Regions from separate parts of the Caenimonas terrae genome, predicted to be linked through region 1. Evidence: predicted binding sites of a transcription regulator. Region 1 holds the regulator's gene; the other holds the start of a gene.
The links. The regulator NrdR, encoded in region 1, represses ribonucleotide reductase genes. The targets are predictions, from matches to a motif close to CACNANATNTNGTG.
Positions count from the first base shown of each region.

Region 2: ACFPOE_RS01250 (ribonucleoside-diphosphate reductase subunit alpha) is a predicted target of NrdR. The motif match lies at 6,290-6,303, and genes of this name have one in related genera.

Region 1 covers NZ_JBHSMF010000009.1:645,693-653,464, reverse strand. The annotation lists gene ACFPOE_RS16985 (DUF349 domain-containing protein) at 1-2,432, opposite strand, end outside; gene ACFPOE_RS16980 (lytic transglycosylase domain-containing protein) at 3,347-4,159, shown strand; gene glyA (serine hydroxymethyltransferase) at 4,363-5,607, shown strand; gene nrdR (transcriptional regulator NrdR) at 5,699-6,148, shown strand; gene ACFPOE_RS16965 (GspH/FimT family pseudopilin) at 6,152-6,757, opposite strand; gene ACFPOE_RS16960 (GspH/FimT family pseudopilin) at 6,839-7,489, shown strand; gene pilV (type IV pilus modification protein PilV) at 7,486-7,772, shown strand, end outside.
Region 2 covers NZ_JBHSMF010000002.1:243,777-251,548, forward strand. The annotation lists gene ffh (signal recognition particle protein) at 1-1,078, opposite strand, end outside; gene ACFPOE_RS01225 (cytochrome C assembly family protein) at 1,148-1,951, shown strand; gene ACFPOE_RS01230 (PP0621 family protein) at 1,948-2,181, shown strand; gene ACFPOE_RS01235 (sensor histidine kinase) at 2,181-3,890, shown strand; gene ACFPOE_RS01240 (sigma-54-dependent transcriptional regulator) at 3,890-5,365, shown strand; gene ampD (1,6-anhydro-N-acetylmuramyl-L-alanine amidase AmpD) at 5,352-5,957, shown strand; gene ACFPOE_RS01250 (ribonucleoside-diphosphate reductase subunit alpha) at 6,381-7,772, shown strand, end outside.

The sequences.
Region 1 (7,772 bases):
CTCTGGGCGTGCTCGAGCGCCTCGCGCTGCGCGCGGAAGGCGACATCGCCCAGCCGCGGACCGCGGTCCTCGAACGTCGGCCGGTCGCCGAAGCGGCCTTCGCCGCGCGGGGCGCGGTCGTCGCGGCGCGGTTCGCCGAAGCGCCCGCCGCCGCCCGGCGCACCCTTGCGGTCGCCGAACTTGCCGCCGCGGCCAGGCACCATCGGCTCGGCCTTCTTCATGCCGGGCCGGTCGTCGCCGCGCATCGCGACGACGGGTTTGGGCGCCGGCTTGGGCGCAGGCGCCGGGGCCGATGCGGCTGGCGCCTCGCCGTCGGCCGAAGCTTCGGTCTCCGCGGCGGCCGCGCTTTCGCCGGCAACCGCTTCAGTCACGCTCTCCGTCCCTTCGGGAGCGGAAGCCGCACCCACGGCAGCCGAGCCGGCGTCCTTGTCCTGCTTCTTGGCCGCTTCGTCGGCGCGCGCCACCGCTTCTGCCGCCTGCGCCTGGCCGTGCAGCGCGGCCTCCAGCGCCGACATCGCGGTCCGGATCTTCTGCGCATCGCCGCTGGCGTTGGCAGCCTCCAGCGCCCTGGACGCGTCCAGCACGATGCGATCGCGTTCGCTCAGCTGCGTTGCGGCCTTCTCGCGCTCCTCGGTCTTGCGGTTGAACGCTTCGTCGATCGGCTTGCGGAACGCGTCCCACAGCTTCTGTTCGTGCTTGCGGTCCAGCGGCACGCCCTGCGCCTCGGCCTGCCAGCGCTGCTGCAGCGCCTTGACGGCGTCGATCCGCAGGACCGGCTGCTCGCCGAGCTCGCGGGCCTCGTCGATCATCGCGTGGCGCCGCTCCAGGCTCTGCTTCTGCAGTGCTTCCAGCGGCGCCGCGGCGGTGTGGATGGCGTCCTTCCACAGCGGCTGCAGCTCGGCGAAGGCCTTCTCGCTCAGGTGGCCGGCGTCGCGCCAGCGGTCCGAGAACTGGTGCAGCACGCGGTTGAAGCCCTTCCAGTCGCCATCCTTGGCGGTCTGGTTGTCGGCAGCCCAGGCCTTGAGTTCCTCGATCAGCGCCAGGCGCTGGTTGCGGTGTTCCGCGGCGTCCGCCTTGACCTTGTCCAGCCAGGCTTCGACCACCTTGTGGGCCTCGTTGCAGGCTTCGTCGAAGCGCTTCCACAGCGCATGGTTGGGCGGCCCGCCCTGGTCGGTCTGCTTCCACTGCTCGCGCAGCGCCCGCAGCTGCTCCTGCATCTTGCGGCCGCCGTAACGGGGCTTGCGCACCACGGCCGGGGCCTCCGGCGGCTTGGCCGGCTGCGGTTCCTCGCCTTCGACAGGGGCTGCCACTGCCGCTTCGGCCGGTGCCGGCTGCTGCGCCGGAGCGACGCGTTCGAACAGGGCCTCGGCCTTGGCCACCAGCTCCTGGCGCAGCTGGTCGGCGCGCCAGCGTTGCCAGCCTTCCAGCTCGCCGGCGGCTGCCAGCGCGGCATGGGCCTGGTTCTCCAGCTTGTCGTCGACCAGCTTGCCGTGTTCCTTCAGCGCGTTGCGCAGGGCGCTGGCGGCGCCGGCGCTGGCCTTGCCGTGGCCCTGTGCGATCTCCTGCTCCAGCTTGCCAAGCGCCTCGCGAATGGCGTCGCTGGCCTTGGCCCGCAGCTCGGGATCGACGCGCGGCTTGGCCGCCGCCTTCGGCGCCGCTTCGGCCGGCAGCCCGCGCCCCTGGCGCAGTTCGTCGGCCCACACCGGCACCGGCGGCAGCGGCGCAGCCGGGTCGGCCGCGGCCGCCTCGGCCTGCGTCAACGCACTGCGAAACGCCTCCCAGACCGCCTGCAACTGGGAGCGCGATGCCTCCAGCAGCGGTGGAAACTTGGTGTCCACGCTGGCCCAGTTGGCGTCACCCTGGAGCGCATCGGCCTGAGCCTGCCAGTCCGGCACGTCGGTCTGCAGCGCTGCGGCGGACGCCTGGGCATCGCGCCATGACTTGGTGGACAGCACCTCGATGCGCTGCGCCAGCAGCACTGCCGCCTCGCGCTGCACCTGCACCCGATGCTGCAGGTCTTCGATTCCCTTGACCCGGTCGGCCAAAGCCGCCTTGAGCGAGGCCAGCGGCTCCTTGCTCAGCGGGGCGCCGGCGCGCGCGGCGTCGCGCTGCCAGGCCAGTGCGTCGGCGATATTGATCTTGGGCGGCGCCATCAGGGCCCGGGCCTTCTCGGCCCATTCGGCGGCGATGACTTCCTGCCCCTTGCTGCGCTTGATCTCGTCCAGCCGCTCCCGCAACAGGCGGGCGGCGCCCTTGTCGCGTCCGCTCAGTTCCCGGAACACCTCCTGCATCTGCTCGGGGCTGGGGTTGCCGGCAAGCCAGTCGCGCACGCGCGCGGCGCGCTCGCCTGAGGTCGGCGCCGAGAAGGCGCCGCCGGTCAGCGTGTCGAGCGCCTGGGTGTCATGGGTCTTGGTGGGAGAGGCTTGGGTCACGGGAGTGTGGAAATCGTTGGAACAAAAAAGAAAACGGCCGCTCGCGGCCAACCGCTATTCTCGCCGCGAATGGAGCCGCTGTCGCCAGAGGCGCTGCCAAAATGAGAAAGCCCGGACGGTCGGCCTGCAGCCTGCCCGCCGGGCTTGACGGCTGGACACGAGGTCTGTGCCGTCTGGGTCCGCAGTCAAGGAGGGATTGTCCCTGGCTGCGTCGGAAGCAAGAGATTGCTTCCAGGAAGGGCCGGGGCTACCACCGAAGTGGCCCTACCGGCTAAGTACCTGATCGCTCAGGCACTCATAGCTTAGACGGCGGCCCGGGCGATTACCAATCTGCCTTTTCAATGGCCTGCCCGGCCGTGATTGGAGCAGTTGCCTTGACAAGGCGAACTCAGCAGCGACCATGAATGGGATTAGGCAGGCGGGCCAAATCCCGTTACAGCTGCAGGAACTCGAGACCTCAGCGCGCCGCAGGCAGGCCCGCCGGGGGGCATCTCTGGCCTCCCCGCAAGTCCGGCACTGGAATCGCTGAAAATTCAACCGGCGCATGTCTATCGCGCTTCGCATTTGATAGCAGACGGCTGGCCGCTGTGGGCCTTGTCCGACAAGCAGGCGGGTGCCGTGCCGACAGGCTCTCCCCGAGAAGCCATGCGTAAATTGTGGCTGCAACATGTAATAATTGCATTAAAGATCAATTTGATATTCTTGACCGGATATTAGGCCAGCCTCTAAAATTCGCCCGTCCCCAGCCTGAACGGGGACATCCAGAACCCGCTGCCGACCCCGGCTAAGTCGAATCGCTGCAGATGTCTGAACAGACCGCTGCGATCTTGATGGCGTGCCAATCCAAACGAGGGACCGCGTCACGCGCCGCTTCAACGCTGTGCAGGCAGGTCCCCGCGTAGAAAGGAAGTGCTATGACAGCGCTCGGAAGAACTGCCCACGGCCTGCGAACCTTCGCATCCGACATCGCCCAGGGCTTTTTTGAGATCACGCACAACGGATTTGCCCTCGTGGGGCTGGCCGTCGTCTTTTCATTGATCACCCTCACCGCCCGGCCCGACCTGCGGCAGGTCGGCGAAAGCAAGCTGATGAGCTGGCTGCAGGAGCGGCAAGCCGCAACCCTGGGCATGGAGCCCGAGCTCGATGCCATCGACCGCGCCACCGCCACCAACCCGAAAGACCTGCCGAAACAGCAGGCGGCCGTGGCGTACTGGCTCAGCAAGAAGTACCGTGTCGCGCCGGAACCGGTGTCGGCGCTGGTGGCCGAAGCCTATGAAATCGGCGAAAAGACCAAGCTGGACCCGACCCTGATCCTGGCCGTGATGGCGGTGGAGTCCGGGTTCAACCCGTTCGCCCAGAGCCCGGTCGGCGCCCAGGGCCTGATGCAGGTGATGACCGGGATCCACAGCGACAAGTACGAAAGCTTCGGCGGCAAGCTGGCAGCCTTCGACCCGGTCACCAACCTGCGGGTGGGCGTGAAGGTGCTGCAGGAGTGCATCCAGCGCGCCGGCTCCCTCAACGCCGGCCTGAAGTTCTACGTCGGCGCGGCCAACCTCGGCGACGACGGCGGCTATGCCGACAAGGTGATGGCCGAGCACGAGCGGCTGCGCCAGGTGGCGACCGGCCGGAGCGTGCCGCTGGTCTCGCCGCCGGCCATCCGGACCATCGTCACGCCGGTCGAGCCCAAGCCGGTCGAGGACAAGATCGCGGCCCTGTCGCTGTCCTGAAGCGCTGCGGGCAGTTAAACTAGCCCCGTGCGCGACTGGCGATAGGCGCGGCGCTCCCGATGGGAGCAGCCGGTGCTGACGTGGAATCCAGGCAGGGCTCCCCTGCAGCAACCACTGGGAAGCGCACCGCCGGCCCGCCGGCGTTCAGCCGTTCGCCTGGGCAGCCCTTGTTATATACAGGGACCACGTCTTTCAGGACTGCCATGTACCACCGCAACATCCTTGTCGAACAGACCGACCCCGAACTGTGGGCCGCCATCCAGGCAGAGAACAAGCGCCAGGAAGAGCACATCGAGCTCATCGCCAGCGAGAACTACGCCTCGCCGGCGGTGATGGCCGCCCAGGGCACCCAGCTGACCAACAAGTACGCCGAGGGCTATCCCGGCAAGCGCTACTACGGCGGCTGCGAATACGTCGACGTGGCCGAGACGCTGGCGCTGACCCGGGTCAAGCAGCTGTTCGGCGCCGAGGCCGCCAACGTCCAGGCCCACTCCGGCGCCCAGGCCAACGAGGCGGTCTTCCTGGCCTTCCTCAAGCCCGGCGACACCATCATGGGCATGAGCCTGGCCGAAGGCGGCCACCTGACCCACGGCATGGCCCTGAACATGAGCGGCAAGTGGTTCAACGTGGTGAGCTACGGCCTGAACGAGAAGGAAGAGATCGATTACGAGGCGATGGAGCGCAAGGCCCACGAATCCAAGCCCAAGCTGATCATCGCCGGCGCCTCGGCCTATTCGCTGCGGATCGACTTCGAGCGCTTTGCCCGGGTGGCCAAGGCTGTCGGCGCCATCTTCATGGTCGACATGGCGCACTACGCCGGACTGATCGCCGCCGGCGTCTATCCCAATCCGGTGCCGCATGCCGACGTGGTCACCTCCACCACCCACAAGAGCCTGCGCGGACCGCGTGGCGGCATCATCCTGATGAAGCCGGAACACGAGAAGGCGATCAACAGCGCCATCTTCCCCGGGCTGCAGGGCGGCCCGCTGATGCACGTCATCGCGGCCAAGGCGGTGGCCTTCAAGGAAGCGATGGCGCCTGAATTCAAGACCTACCAGCAGCAGGTGGCCAGGAACGCCGTGGTCGTGGCCGAGACGCTGGTGCAGCGCGGCCTGCGCATCGTCAGCGGCCGCACCGAGAGCCACTTGATGCTGGTCGACCTGCGCTCCAAGGGCATCACCGGCAAGGAAGCCGAAGCGGTGCTGGGCGATGCCCACATGACGATCAACAAGAATGCGATCCCCAACGACCCCGAAAAGCCGATGGTGACCAGCGGGGTGCGGATCGGCACGCCGGCCCTGACCACCCGCGGCTTCAGGGAAGAGGAAGCAAGGATGACGGCCAACCTGCTGGCCGACGTGCTGGACAACCCGCGCGACCCGGCCAACATCGCGGCGGTGCGCGAGAAGGTCAACGCCCTGACCCGCCGCTTCCCCGTCTACGGCTAGCAATGTTGGCCCCCACGCTCCGCGCTTCGCGCCGTCGCTGCCCCCCGGGGGGGCGCTCGCTTGCTTGGGGCGGCGCGGCGCCGCGCTCGACATGAAATGCCCGTTCTGCGGCAACGTGGACACCCAGGTGGTGGAGACACGCATGGCCGAGGACGGCGACTTCATCCGCCGGCGACGCCAGTGCGCGGCCTGCGAGAAGCGCTTCACCACCTACGAGCGGCCGGACGTGAACTTCCCGTCGGTGGTCAAGAAGGACGGCCGCCGCATCGAATACGAGCGCGCCAAGCTGCTGGCCTCGATGAACCTGGCGCTGCGCAAGCGCCCGGTGAGCACGGAGCAGATCGACGGCGCGGTCGAACGGATCGAGGAAAAACTGCTGAACCTGGGAGTCCGGGAGGTGCCTTCCACCCGGATCGGGGAACTGGTGATGCGCGAGTTGAAGAAGCTCGACAAGGTTGCCTACGTGCGATTTGCCAGCGTCTATCGCAGCTTCGAGGACATCGACGATTTCAAGACGCTGGTCGACGAAGTGCGCAAGTGACGTTCAGGCGCAGCTGTCCAGCGCAACCTTCTGCACCCGCGGCCGGCCGACGGCATTGAGCACGATCTGGCGCGCCTCGCTGCGTTCTAGCGACTGGTTGCACACCGTGATGGTGCCGGCCTGGAAGCCGCCGCCCATCATGCGGGTCGACCCGCTGGCGACGAAGGAAACATAGCGGCCGACGGTCGAATTGCCGGTGAACCGCAGGCTGGCGGGCAGGGGATTGCCGCGCTGGATGACGGTTTCGCCATCGTCATGCACGCCATCGCCGTTGGCGTCGTGAAAGACCAGCCAGCCCTGCTCCCAGCCGCCGCCCGGGTTGCAGGCCACGCCGTCGCGCGACTTGCACAGGACCACGCGGCCGTTGCGCTTGAAGGCTTCGCTGCGCGCCAGGCGCAGCGACGACAGGAACGCATTCGACGCGGCGGTCAGCTTGTTGGCGTTCGTCAAGGCGGTCATCGAAGGGACGCCGAAGCCAAGCAGCACCGTGGCGACGGCCACCACGATCATCAGCTCGATCAGCGTGAAGCCCCGGTGCCTGCGCGGGCGGCGCAGGGGCTCCAGCAGTGTTGAAGGGAGGGCGGCGGGGGGTGTTTGGTGTGTGTTCATGGCGTCAAAGATAGTCACGGCGCCGCGCCGCAACCTCGAAAAATGCACGTTTGAAGGTGTGAAAAAACACCGCCGGGTGCCATGCCGCCGCCACGCGCCGCCCAGCCGCTGGTCAAGCCGGCACCACCACCCGTCTGGCGCCGCGCCAGCCCGCCACGGTTTGCGGCAACACTGCGTTTCATGAAAAACGAGCGTGGTTTCACCCTGATCGAGTTGCTGGTGACGATTGCCATCGCGGCCATCCTGGCAACGCTCGCGGGTCCTTCCTTCCTGCGCATGATCAAGTCCAACACGATGTCCGGGAGCGTGAACACGTTCCTGGCCGACCTGCGCTATGCCCGCAGCGAGGCGATCCGCCGCGGCGGCCGGGTCATCATGTGCCGCAGCGACAACCCCGAATCAGCCACCCCCGCCTGCGCCACCGCAGGCACCACCGCCAAGGGCTGGGCCGCCGGCTGGATCATCTTCCATGACAAGGATGCGTCGGGCGCATGGAATTCGACGGACCACACGCTGCGGGTGCAATCGGCGCTCACCGGCATGGATGCGATCCTGGAAGGCACGCCGACCGCTGCCACGGCCTTCCAGTTCACCGCCACCGGCCGGCTCCAGAACGGCGCGGCCACAACCCTCAATTTCGGCGGCAGCCAGTTCACGGCGGACCAGCAACGGATGGTCTGCGTCAGCCCCAGCGGCCGGGCCAAGATCTCCGAAGACGGGACATGCACATGAGAAAGAGCAACTCCTTCCTGCAACAGGGCTCCTCGCTGATCGAGGTGCTGGTGACCATCCTGATCTTGTCCTTCGGGATGCTGTCGCTCGCCGGAATGATGGCCTACGCGGTGCAGATGCCCAAGCTGTCGGGGTACCGGGCGACCGCGATGATGCTCGGGGCCAGCCATGTCGAGCGGATGCGCGCCAACATCGCGGGCTTTACCGGCGGTGCCTACAACGAGGCAATGACATTCAACACGGTGCTGGCCACCTCGAACTGCGTCTATCCCAGCTGTGATGC
Region 2 (7,772 bases), on a different contig from region 1:
CCTGCATCTGCGCCGGCAGCTTGTCCATCAGCTGCGACAGCCCGCCCATGCTCTTCATCTGCTGGATCTGCGACAGGAAGTCGTTCAGGTCGAAGCCGTCGCCGCTCTTGATCTTGGCGGCCAGCTTCTGCGCCGCCTGCATGTCGACGCCGGCGGTAACCTGCTCCACCAGGGCGACGATGTCACCCATGCCCAGGATGCGGCCGGCGTGGCGCTCGGCGTCGAACACCTCCAGGCCGTCGATCTTCTCGCTGACGCCGGCGAACTTGATCGGCGCGCCGGTGATCTGCCGCACCGACAGCGCCGCGCCGCCGCGCGAGTCGCCATCGAGCTTGGTCAGGATGATGCCGGTGAGCGGCAGCGCCTCCTTGAAGGCCTTGGCGGTGTTGACCGCGTCCTGGCCCTGCATCGCATCGACCACGAACAGTGTCTCCACCGGGTTCAGGATGGCGTGCAGCTCCTTGATCTCGCGCATCAGCACTTCGTCGATCGCCAGCCGGCCGGCGGTGTCCACCAGCAGGACGTCGAAGTACTGGCGCTTGGCGTAGTCCAGCGCGGCGCGGGCGATGTCGGCCGGCTTCTGGTCGGGCGTGCTCGGGAACCATTCGGCGCCGGCCTGCTTGGTCACCGTCTTGAGCTGCTCGATGGCGGCCGGCCGGTAGACGTCGCCCGAGACCGTCAGCACCTTCTTCTTGCGCTTCTCGATCAGGTGCTTGGCCAGCTTGGCCGTGGTGGTGGTCTTGCCGGCGCCCTGCAGGCCGGCCATCAGGATCACCGCCGGCGGCTGCGCCTGCAGGTTGATGTCGCTGATGCCCTGCCCCATGGTGGCGGCCAGCTCGCGGCTGACGATGCCCACCAGCGCCTGGCCCGGCGACAGCGAACCCAGCACCTCCTGGCCCATCGCCTTGTCCTTGACGCGGGCGATGAAGTCGCGCACCACCGGCAGGGCGACGTCGGCTTCCAGCAGCGCCATGCGCACTTCGCGCAGCATGTCCTGGACGTTGTCTTCGGTGATGCGGGCCTGGCCGCGCATTTCCTTGACCAGGCGGGAGAGTTTGTCGGAGAGAGCGGAGGCCATGGGGAAAGGGTACTTCGGCGCTGCCAGTGGTGCTTCGAGGGGCCGAAGCGAGGGGCTAAACTGTGAACCATGATTCTAGCCAGTGCCTCTCCGGTGAGCATGTTGCTGGCACTGGCCGCCGCCGCAGCCTATGCGGCACCAGCGGCGGCCGCCCGCTTCCTCGACGACCATGCGGCCCGGCTGGCCCTGCTGGCCGCTTGGCTGCTGCACGCCATCGTGCTGGGACTGGGGCTGCTGGGGAACCCGCCGCGCTTCGGCTTCGCGCCGGCGATCTCGGTCACCGCCTGGCTGGTGCTGACGGTGTACGCGGTGGAGCAGCAGTTCTTCCCGCAGCTGCAGGCGCGCTGGGCGCTGGCCGGCCTCGGGGCCGCCGCGGTGCTGCTGGCGCTGCTGTTTCCCGGCACGCCGCTGCATGCGGCCGATTCGCCCTGGCTGCCCCTGCACCTGGCGCTGGGGATCGCCTCGTACGGGCTGTTCGCGGTGGCCGTGGTGCATGCCTGGCTGATGACGCGGGCCGAACGCGAGATCCGCCAGGCGGCGCAGCCCCATGCCGGCGTGCCGCTGCTGACGCTGGAGCGGCTCACCTTCCGCTTCGTCGGCGCCGGCTTCGTGCTGCTGTCGGCCACCCTGGCGGCCGGCTTCCTGTTCACCGAAACGCTGTACGGCCAGGGCAAGGTCTGGAAGTGGGACCACAAGACGGTGTTCTCCGTGCTGTCCTGGATCGCCTTCGCGCTGCTGCTGGTGGGCCGCTCGCGCTTCGGCTGGCGCGGCCGCAAGGCGGTGCGCTTCCTTTATATCGGCGCGCTGCTGCTGCTGCTGTCCTACGTCGGCTCGCGCTTCGTGCTGGAAGTGGTGCTGCGGAGGGCGCCGTGAAGTACCTGCTGGTCCTGGCCGTCGTGCTGATCGCGGTCTGGGTGTGGCGCAACAACCGGCGCGAGGAAAGGGACGGGCACGCGGCCGCGAAAAAGACGCCGCTGCCGCAAGCGCAGGACATGGTGCGCTGCCCGGTGTGCTCGGTGCACCTGCCACGCACCGACGCCCTGCCGGGGCCGGACGGCCGGCTCTACTGCTGCCAGGAACACCGGCTGCGCGCCGGCAGCTGATGGCCAACACGATCTCGATCCCTTGGGCCGAGTCGACGCTCGAGTTGATGGGCGACACGCCCTTCGACCGGCTGTGGCGCGGCTTCATGACGGCGCGGGTGACCATCGCCCTGGTGCTGCTGGGGCTGCTGTCGACCCTCTACATGATGGGCGGGGTGCTGGGCATCAGCGACTGGCTGGTCGGACTGGCAGCCACCTACCTGGTGGCGACGCTGGCGGTGCGCCTGCTGGCCAAGCCGCAGCCACCCGGCAGCGCCTTCGACCCGCAGTGGGTGTCCACCATCGGCGTCGACCTGGTCGCCTTCTCCACCCTGCAGCTGCTGCAGGCCGGCAACATCAACTACAGCCCGCTGTTCGCGCTGCCGGTGCTGATGGCGGCGGTGCTGGGCTCCAGCCTGCTGGCCCTGGGCACGGCGGCCGGGGTCACGCTGCTGCTGCTGGCCGAAGCCTGGGTGATGGTGCTGCAGCTGCCGCAGGAGCTGGCGACCCGCTTCCTGCAGGCCGGCCTGACGGGCATGGGCTACTTCGCCGTGGCCGTGCTGGTCAACCAGCTGGCCGCCCGCCTCGCGCGCGAGGAGGCCGCCGCGCGCAACAGCCGGCAGATGGCGCGGGTGCAGGCCCAGGTCAACGAGCTGGTGATCGAGAACCTGGGCGACGGCGTGCTGGTGGTGGACGCCGACGGCCGCGTCCGGGCCGCCAATCCGGCCGCCCGCAAGCAGCTGGGAAGCGTGGCCACGGCCGGCGACCAGCCCCTGATGCTGACCGCCCACGCACCGTGGCAGCCGCTGGCGGAGCTGGCGCGGCTGACCTTCACCACCGAGCTGTCCCAGCGCGCCGACGTGGCGATCGACGACGGCGTCGGCAGCCCGCGCCGGATGCAGGTGCGCACCAGGCTCACGGCCGCCCAGGACGACCTGGCGCACAGCCTGTGCGTGATGTTCCTGCAGGACCTGCGCGAGCTGGAGGCGCGCCTGCGCACCGAGAAGCTGGCGGCGATGGGCCGGATGTCGGCCGCCGTGGCGCACGAGATCCGCAACCCGCTGGCGGCCATCGCCCAGGCCAACGCCCTGCTGGAGGAAGACCTGGTGGACCCCGGCCAGCGCCAGCTCAGCGCGCTGGTGCGGCAGAACGCGCAGCGGCTGGCCGGCATCGTCGAGGAGATTCTGAACATCTCGCGGGTGCAGCACCAGGGTCCCCACAGCAACGCCCCGCGGCTGGCGCTGGACGAGTCGGTGACCGAAGCCTGCACCGACTGGGCCCGCCAGAGCGGCGTGGGCGAGCGGCTCCAACTGTCGCTGGCCGGCGGCGCGGTGCCGGTGGAGTTCGAGTCGGACCACCTGCGCCGCATCCTGATCAACCTGCTGGACAACGCGCAGCGCTACGCGAGCAAGGAGCCGGCCTCGATCCGGGTGCTGACCCAGCGGATCGGCAACGAGTCCACGCTGCGGGTGTGGAGCGACGGCGCGCCGCTGGAGGCCGCCGTGCGCCAGCACCTGTTCGAGCCGTTCTTCTCCTCGGAAAGCCGTTCCAGCGGGCTGGGCCTGTACATCTGCCGCGAACTGTGCGAGCGGCACGGCGCCCAGATCGGCTACCGGCGCAGCACCGGGCCCGGCGGCGCGCCGCGCCCCGGCAACGAATTCTTCGTGGTGTTCCGCCCCCAGGGGCCGGCGCTTGCGGGCAATTCCCCATTTGACACAATAGCCGCCTGATGGCCGCACCTTCCGCATCCGCATCCGCCGCGCACGTGCTCGTGGTCGACGACGAGCCCGACCTGCGAACGCTGTACGAGCTCACGCTGCTGCGAGAAGGCTATCGTGTGGAGGCGGCCGGCACGCTGGCCGAAGCCCGGCAGCAGCTGCAGGCGCATCGCTTCGACGCCGTCATCACCGACATGCGGCTGCCCGACGGCCTGGGGCTGGAGCTGCTGCACGGCATGCTGGAACAGCAGCGGCCCGAGCGCTGCATCGTGATGACCGCCTACGGCTCGGCCGAAAACGCGGTGGAGGCGCTCAAGGCCGGCGCCTTCGACTACCTGACCAAGCCGGTGGACCTCAAGCAGTTCCGCAACGTGGTCGCTGCGGCCATCCAGGAGTCGCCCCAGCGCACCGGCCGGGCCGCGCCGGCACGCTCGCCGGGCGGCGGCGACCGCCCGGCCGCCGGCCGGGCCGCGCTGGACCGGCTGGTGGGCGATTCGGCGGTGATGCAGCAGGTCAAGGAACGGATCGCCAAGGTGGCGCGAAGCATGGCGCCGGTGCTGGTGCGCGGCGAGTCGGGCACCGGCAAGGAACTGGTCGCCCGCGCCGTGCACGCCTGCAGCCACCGGGCCGACGGCCCCTTCGTCGCCGTCAACTGCAGCGCCATTCCCGAGCAGTTGCTGGAGGCGGAGTTCTTCGGCGCGCGCAAGGGCTCGTACACCGGCGCGACGGCCGATCGGGAAGGCTATTTCCAGGCCGCGCGCGGCGGCACATTGTTCCTCGACGAGATCGGCGACCTGCCGCTGGCGATGCAGTCCAAGCTGCTGCGGGCGATCCAGGAGCGCCAGGTGCGATCGCTCGGCTCGACCCAGGAAGACGCGGTGGACGTGCGGATCGTCAGCGCCACCCACAAGGACCTGGCGGCCGACGTGCTGGCAGGCCGGTTCCGGCAGGACCTGTACTACCGCCTGAACGTGATCGAGATTCTGGTGCCGCCGCTGCGCGAACGCCGCGACGACCTGCCGGTGCTGTGCGAAGCGCTGCTGGCGCGGATCGCGCAGGATTCCGGGATGCCGGTGCCGGTGCTCTCGCCGTCGGTGCTGGCGCAGCTGTGCGCCCATCCGCTGGGCGGCAACGTGCGCGAACTGGAGAACCTGCTGCACCGGGCGGTGGCCCTGAGCGACGGCGAGGAACTGCAGGTGGACTTCGCCCCGACCCAGTCGGTGCCGCCGGCGGCCCCCGCAGCCAGTGCGCCGGAGCCGGCCGCGGCGCGGCCCGCCGCGCCGGCCAACGTGATGCCGGGCGACCTCCAGGCGTACCTGGACCAACAGGAGCGCGAGATCCTGGTCAAGGCGCTGCAGGAAAGCGGCTTCAACCGCACGGCCGCCGCACAGCGGCTGGGCCTGAGCCTGCGGCAGATCCGCTACCGCATCGCGCGGCTGGCGATCGCCGCGCCGGGCGGGGACGAGCCGCAAGATGAGCGCGCCTGAGGCCGGGCCCGCAGGCGCACTCTGGCACGCCGGCTGGTACGGCTACGCGCGCCGCCTGCAGTCGCCCAATTTCGGCCCCCGGCCGGCCGGCGCGCTGGTCGACCTGGTGGTGGTGCACTCGATCAGCCTGCCGCCCGGGCAGTTCGGCGGCCAGGAAGTGCAGCAGCTGTTCACCAACACGCTGGACTGGAACGCCCATCCCTATTTCAAGCAGATCGAGGGCCTGCAGGTCTCGGCGCACTTCTACGTCCGCCGCAACGGCGAGCTGTGGCAGTTCGTCAGCTGCGACGATCGCGCCTGGCATGCCGGGACCTCGCACTACCGCGGCCGCGACAACTGCAACGACGACTCGATCGGCATCGAACTCGAGGGCCTGGAGGGCGAGCCGTTCGAGCCTGCGCAATACGAGACCCTGGCCGGCCTGTGCGCCGCCGTCGCGCAGCATTACCCGATCGAACACCTGGCCGGGCACGAGCACGTCGCGCCCGGACGCAAGCTCGATCCCGGCGCCGGCTTCGACTGGAGGGCGCTGCGCAACGCCCTCGGATGGGCCGGCGGGCGCTTCCCGGCGGCGGTGCAAAATACGCTATAGGTAGTGGTTTTCGGGGGAGGAACCCCCACATATAGCGCATCGGGGAGTTGCGGTGCGGCAACGGTGAAGCGGATTTCGCTCCGGTGGGCACGGTAAATTGCGATCGGCAACTGCGGGCGACCAGAGAGCGCTGCTGCGATGTGCGTCAACGCTGGCGCCGCAGCCGGGACCAAAGGGCGCACAAACCCGCGCCGCTGCTCGCACTGCGAATGCGCCCCACGGCCGCACGCGGGCCATCGCTCTTCAATGCGGCCGTCAACAGTTTTTCCACAGCATCTGCACTGCCTGCCCACCGGCAAACCACTACCTATAGTGCTTGTAAAGGCGAAAAGCACTAGATATAGTGTCCGCAAGCGCAGGAAAAAAGCTTTATCCGGGACCCACGAGGGCTGGAGCAACCCCAAGAACGCGTCACGAGGAACCATGCAAACCGCTGTAAACACCCAATCCATTTCCAGCGCCGGAGGCTTTGCCGCCGGCCCGGCCAACGACAACGCGGCCGGCGCCGCCGCCAATCCGCTGGCCCACTACCAGATCATCCGCCGCAACGGCGCCGTCGTCCCGTTCGAGCCGAACAAGATCGCGATCGCGATGATGAAGGCCTTCCTGGCGGTGCACGGCACCCAGGGCGCGGCTTCGGCCAGCGTGCGCGAAACCGTCGACGGCCTGACCCAGGCGGTGATCCGCGCCATGGTGCGTTCGCGCCCGGGCGGCGGCACCTTCCACATCGAAGACGTGCAGGACCAGGTGGAGCTGGGCCTGATGCGCGGCGGCCACCACGAGATCGCCCGCGCCTATGTGCTGTACCGCGAGCGCCGCACCCAGGAGCGCGCCAAGCAGGCCGCCCCGGCCGCCGCCAAGGCCCCCATCATCCACGTGCTGGACGGCGGCGAGCGCATCCCGCTGGACCTGGAGCACCTCAAGGGCCTGATCAATTCGGCCTGCCAGAACCTGGGCGCCGACGTCAAGCCGGACCCGATCATGGCCGAGACCATGCGCAACCTGTACGACGGCGTCCCGATGGACGAGGTCTACAAGGCCTCGATCCTGGCGGCCCGCACGCTGATCGAGAAGGATCCCGACTACACCTACGCCACCGCCCGCCTGCTGCTGCACACCATCTTCAAGGAGGTGCTGGGCCGCGACCTGCCGCCGGCCGACATGGCGGGCAGCTACGCCGACTACTTCCCCGGCTTCATCAAGCGCGGCGTCGATGCCGAACTGCTGGACGAGAAGCTGCTGCAATTCGACCTGAAGAAGCTGGGCGGCGCGCTGAAGGCCGAACGCGACCTGAAGTTCGACTACCTGGGCCTGCAGACGCTGTATGACCGCTACTTCCTGCACGAGCGCAAGACCCGCATCGAGCTGCCGCAGGCCTTCTTCATGCGCGTGGCCATGGGCCTGTCGCTCAACGAGATCGACCGCGAAGCCCGCGCCATCGAGTTCTACGAAGTGCTCTCCAGCTTCGACTTCATGTCCAGCACGCCGACGCTGTTCAACGCCGGCACCCTGCGCTCGCAGCTGTCCTCCTGCTACCTGACCACCGTGCCGGACGACCTGGACGGCATCTACGAATCGATCAAGGAAAACGCGCTGCTGTCCAAGTTCGCCGGCGGCCTGGGCAACGACTGGACCCGGGTGCGCGCGCTCGGCTCGCACATCAAGGGCACCAACGGCGAATCGCAGGGCGTGGTGCCGTTCCTGAAGGTGGTCAACGACACCGCCGTGGCGGTGAACCAGGGCGGCAAGCGCAAGGGCGCGGTCTGCACCTACCTGGAAAGCTGGCACCTGGACATCGAGGAGTTCCTGGAGCTG